DNA from 2 places in the Tessaracoccus luoxuelianae genome. Region 2 is predicted to be linked to the other one. Evidence: riboswitches for the same ligand, from Rfam matches in the RefSeq annotation. Region 2 holds a riboswitch; the other holds the start of a gene.
The links. A riboswitch is a leader RNA that binds a small molecule or an ion and turns the genes downstream of it on or off. The one in region 2 is predicted to bind FMN.

Region 1: it holds a riboswitch for FMN, as region 2 does, so the genes downstream of both, ACX1D1_RS06945 (ABC transporter permease) here and ribD (bifunctional diaminohydroxyphosphoribosylaminopyrimidine deaminase/5-amino-6-(5-phosphoribosylamino)uracil reductase RibD) in region 2, are expected to answer to the same signal.

The regions. Positions count from the first base shown of each region.
Region 1 is NZ_CM137013.1:1,565,830-1,568,210, forward strand. Features, by position in the region: gene ACX1D1_RS06940 (bifunctional [glutamine synthetase] adenylyltransferase/[glutamine synthetase]-adenylyl-L-tyrosine phosphorylase) at 1-818, shown strand, start outside; FMN riboswitch at 869-1,000, shown strand; gene ACX1D1_RS06945 (ABC transporter permease) at 1,086-1,925, shown strand; gene ACX1D1_RS06950 (ABC transporter substrate-binding protein) at 1,922-2,381, shown strand, end outside.
Region 2 is NZ_CM137013.1:519,179-521,559, forward strand. Features, by position in the region: gene ribD (bifunctional diaminohydroxyphosphoribosylaminopyrimidine deaminase/5-amino-6-(5-phosphoribosylamino)uracil reductase RibD) at 1-831, opposite strand, end outside; FMN riboswitch at 933-1,061, opposite strand; gene ACX1D1_RS02125 (YibE/F family protein) at 1,130-2,381, opposite strand, start outside.

The DNA.
Region 1 (2,381 bases), 1.0 Mb from region 2:
GCGGAAGCGAGATGTCCTACTCCTCGGACGCCGACTGCATCTTTGTGGTTCCCGACGGCGTCGAGGGGGAGGACCTCACCCGCGCCACCGAGCTGGTCCGCCTCGCCTCCGACATCATCGGCAAGCCGGGGCCCGACCCGGGGCTGGTCGTCGACACGGACCTCAGACCCGAGGGCAAGGGCGGACCGCAGGTGAGAACCGTGTCGTCGTATGCCGCCTACTACGCCAAATGGGCCTCGACCTGGGAGGCGCAGATGCTGCTGCGCGCCCGGCCCGGTGCCGGAGACCGCGCCCTCGCCGAGCAGGTGCTGTCCGCGCTGGACGGCTTCCGGTATCCCGTCGGTGGGCTCCGGCCCGAGCAGGTCACCGACATCCGCAAGCTGAAGTCCCGGATGGAGACCGAACGCATCCCCAAGGGGGTGCCGCGGGAGCGGCACCTCAAGCTCGGCCCCGGTGGCCTCTCGGACGTGGAGTGGACCATTCAGCTGCTCCAGCTACAGCACGCGTACGCCCACCCGGGGCTCCGCACCACCTCCACCCTCGGCGCGCTGCGCCTCCTGGCCCGGTTGGAGCTGCTGGAGCAGCCTCAGGCCGAGCGCCTGGAGCAGGCGTGGGTGAGGGCGAGCCGGCTGCGGGACGCGGTGATGCTTGTGCGCGGCCGCGCCAGCGACGCACTGCCCGCAGACGTGCGCGAGCTGGCCGCCGTCTCGGTCCTCCTGGGCTACGGCCCCAGGGCGGCCTCTCAGCTGGTCGACGACACCCGCCGGCTGCTACGCCGCGCCTCGGACGTGGTGGACGCCGTCTTCTGGGAGAGCTGAGCCCGAGACCGGCGGCGGTGTGCCGGTTCTCCGGTGCTACCATCTGTGCAAACGTGTTCCGGGGTCGGTGTAAGTCCGAACCGGCGGTGATAGTCCGCGACCCCCGAGGCCCATCAGGGCCGAAGGGTTGACTCGGTGAAATTCCGAGACCGACAGTAGAGTCTGGATGGGAGGAGCACGCGTGCGCGACGGCGTGCGCACTTTCGTGCGCGCATTCAGCCGTCGTGCCTGCGCGTACCCCGGGACCTGAGACGAAGGACCGGGACGATGACCATCCAGGAGCGGCGACGGGCGCGCACCCTCGCGCATCTCGGCGTGTGGTCCGCCTACCCCGCCCGCACCCGGCCCGCAGCGGGGCGGCGGCGGACGACGCTCGCTTCCTTCGCGCTGGTGGGCCTGCTGTGGTGGGCTGTCACCGCCACCGGCCTCGTCGCCCCCCTCTACCTGCCCAACCCCGTCGACGTGGTGGCGCGGATGGTGACCCAGGCAACCACCGGCGTGGCCTGGCGCTACCTCGCCCCCACCCTGGGAGCCGCCCTGCTCGGCGCGTTCATGGCCATCGCCGTGGCGATCCCGCTCGGCGTGGTGATCACCCACTCGCGGCTCCTGGCCGCCGTCGTCGAGCCGTTCGTCGCCATCTCGCAGACCATTCCGCTCGTGGCCATCGCGCCGCTGCTGGTGCTGTGGATCGGCTACGGCACCGTGCCCATCGCGGTGCTGTGCGCCATCATCGCGTTCTTCCCGATGATCACCACCACGGTGGTGGGACTCCGATCCCTCGACATGCGGGTGGTCGAGAACGCGCTCCTCGACGGCGCCAGCGCCAGGCAGCGGCTGATGCACGTCGAGGGACCGATGGCGGCCCCCGCCATCCTCGCCGGCGTCCGCGGCGGCGTGGTCCTCACCATGACCGGCGCCGTCGTCGGCGAGCTCGTCATGGGCGGAGCCGGACTGGGCACGCTCCTCACCCTCACCCGGGAGGCGGCGGATACAGCGGGCCTGTTCGCCGTCGTCGCCTGGATCAGCCTCACCTCACTGACCCTGCACGGCCTCGTCCTCGTCGCTGAACGCGCCGCGGTCGCAAGACTCCAAGGAGAAACCACATGATCACCCGACGTTCCCTCTTCCTGAGCGGCCTCGCCGTGGCCGGCGCAGCCGGCCTCGCCGCCTGCTCCTCCCAGCCCGAAGCCACCCCCACACCTACCGCAAGCGGCAGCATGCTCGCCAACGGCACGCTCACCGTGGGCCTCACCTACATTCCCAACGTGCAGTTCAGCGCCTTCTACCTGGGTGTGGCGCAGGGCATCTTCGCCAAGCACGGGTTGGACGTGACGCTGCGTCACCACGGGCAGCAGGAGGACGTGTTCGGCGCCGTCCTGGCCCGCGAGGAGCACGTCGTGTTCGCCTCCGCCGACGAGGCGATGGTGGCGGCCGCGAACGGGCAGGACCTGCGCACGTTCGCCACCAGCTACCAGACCTACCCGCTTGAGGTGATGGGAGGCGCCGGGCTGGGGCTGTCGGCCGACGACGGGCTGACCGTGCTCGCCGGCCGCAGCCTCGGCA
Region 2 (2,381 bases):
GTCGATCAGGGCCTCGCGGAGGAAAGCTGCCGCAAGCGTGGGACCGCCCTCGAGCAGCACATGCCTGCGCCCGCGCCGGTGAAGCTCGGCCAGGGCCGAGTGCGGGTCGCGGGTGGGGAGGTGGATCGAGTCGGCGGCGCCGTCGAGCACGCGGCTTCCGGGGTGGGGTTTCCGCAGCCCCATGACCACCCGCAGTGGCTGGATGTCCGCCAGGGTCCCGGCGGAGTCGCGGATCGTCAGGTGTGGGTCGTCGATGGTTACGGTGCCGGTCCCGGCGAGGATCGCGTCGCAACGTGCACGCAGCCGGTGGGCGTCGGCACGTGCGGCCCTCGACGACACCCAGCGCGAAGTGCCGTCAGAGGCCGAGGTCCGCCCGTCGAGCGTTGAGGCGAACTTCCAGGAGACGTAGGGTCGGCCGCGGCTCACGGCGATGCCCCATGCCTTGTTGAGGGCTGCCGCCTCGTCAGCAAGGAGTCCTCCGGCAACGTCGATGCCCGCGTCACTCAACCGCCGGGCACCGCCCGACGCCTCGGGGTTGGGATCCTCCTGCGCGAAGACGACCCGCCGCACGCCGGCCGCTATCAGAGCTTCCGTGCAGGGGCCTGTGCGCCCGGTGTGGTTGCATGGCTCAAGGGTGACCACGGCGGTGGCGCCATGGGCACGCACCCCCGCGGCGGTCAGGGCGTCGACCTCGGCGTGTGGTGTGCCCGCTCCCCGATGGTGACCCTCAGCGATTGTGCGCCCGTCGGGTGTGAGGAGCACGCAGCCGACGCGAGGGTTGGGGCCGTGCGGCGCGTCTTCTGCAGCCGCCAGCTGCAGTGCCCGCGTCATAGCGCTCTGTTCGGCCGGTGATTCGTGCACGGTGCCCGCTGTCCTCTTCGGGCGCGCTCCGGGGGTACACGACCAAGCGGCAGGTACGCTGCCGCTGACCGCTGCGTGCGCTTCCCATCCGGACTTTAACCGTCGGTCCAGGAGTTCCACCTGGTCAACCGGCCAACGAGTTGGCCGGGTCGCGGACTGTCACCGCCGGTGCGGAATTTCACCGCCCCCAGAGCACGCAATGTGTGTTGGGCCAACAATGCACGGCCCGGCGGTGGCAGTCAATCCGTGATGGCTGGTCAGGCCTCGTCTATCCTGGCCCGACGGCGGGGTCATGAGCCGGCTCGACGCCGTGGCCCGGAGCGGGGTCGGGGACGGGGCCGCTGTGCTTGGGGGGGGCGTGCGATTCCCGTGCGGGGCCGACGGTGAGCGCCGCGATGCCGGTCGTGATGGGCACCGCGAGGATCAGCCCGATGGCCGAGGCGAACGTCCGCACGCCCTCCCCGGCGAACAGCTCGAGCCCGAACAGGTCCAGCGGCTCCCGGGTGGTGAAGAACAGCAGCAGCAGGATGGTCAGGGCGCCACCGGCGTAGGCGAACACGATGGTGTAGATGGTGGACGCGATGTGGTCCCGCCCGATCCGCATCCCCGCCGAGAACACCTTCGCCCGCGTCCACTCCGGCGCGGCGGCACGCAGCTCCCACACGGCCGAGGCCTGCGTGATTGTCACGTCGTTGAGCACGCCCAGGCCGCCGATGATGATGCCCACCATCAGCAGTTCCTGGAAGTTGATGCCTGGGGCGAGTTGGGCCAGGTCGTACTCGTTCTCCTCGGCGAAGCCTGACAGGCGTGCCGCGCTGACGGCGATCGTCCCCAGCGTGGTGGTGACGGCGAGGCCGAGAAGGGTGCCGGCCAGCGCCGCCGACGTGCGCATCGACACCCCGTGGGCCACGTAGAGGACGATGAACATGATCACCGTGGACCCGGACAGCGCCACCGCCATTCCCGGCTTCCCGACGATGATGGCCGGCAGCATGAAGCCCAGCAGGATCCCGCCGGCGATGACCAGCCCCACCAGCGCGAACAGCCCGCGCCAGCGCGCCACCGCGACCACCGCCACAGTGAACAGTACTGCCATCGTGAGGAGCACCGGCAGTCTGTTGATGCCGTTGAACGCGTAGTGGATGCCGTCAGAGGTGGGCACGCGCGCCACCTCGATGGTGTCTCCGGCTCGCAACCCGTTGTGCACGTTGGGGCCGGTGAGCTCGACGGCAGCCTGCTCGCCGGCGTCCGGACCTGAGGTGAGCGTGACGGTGGCGGTCATGCACGCCGCCGTCCCCGTCGGCGTCTCGACGGAGGACTCGCACCCGTCCACGATCGAGTCGATGGTGGCCTGCTCGTAGGTGACCCCCGGGGCGTCGGAGATCTTGTTGAGCGCCGCGGACACCTCGCTCTGGCTGGGCCACAGCCAGATCAGCCCGGCGATGGCGAGGACGCCGAACACCACCAGCAGGCCGGTGAGCAGGGTGCGGGCGCGCTGGCCCACCTCGACGACCCCGTGG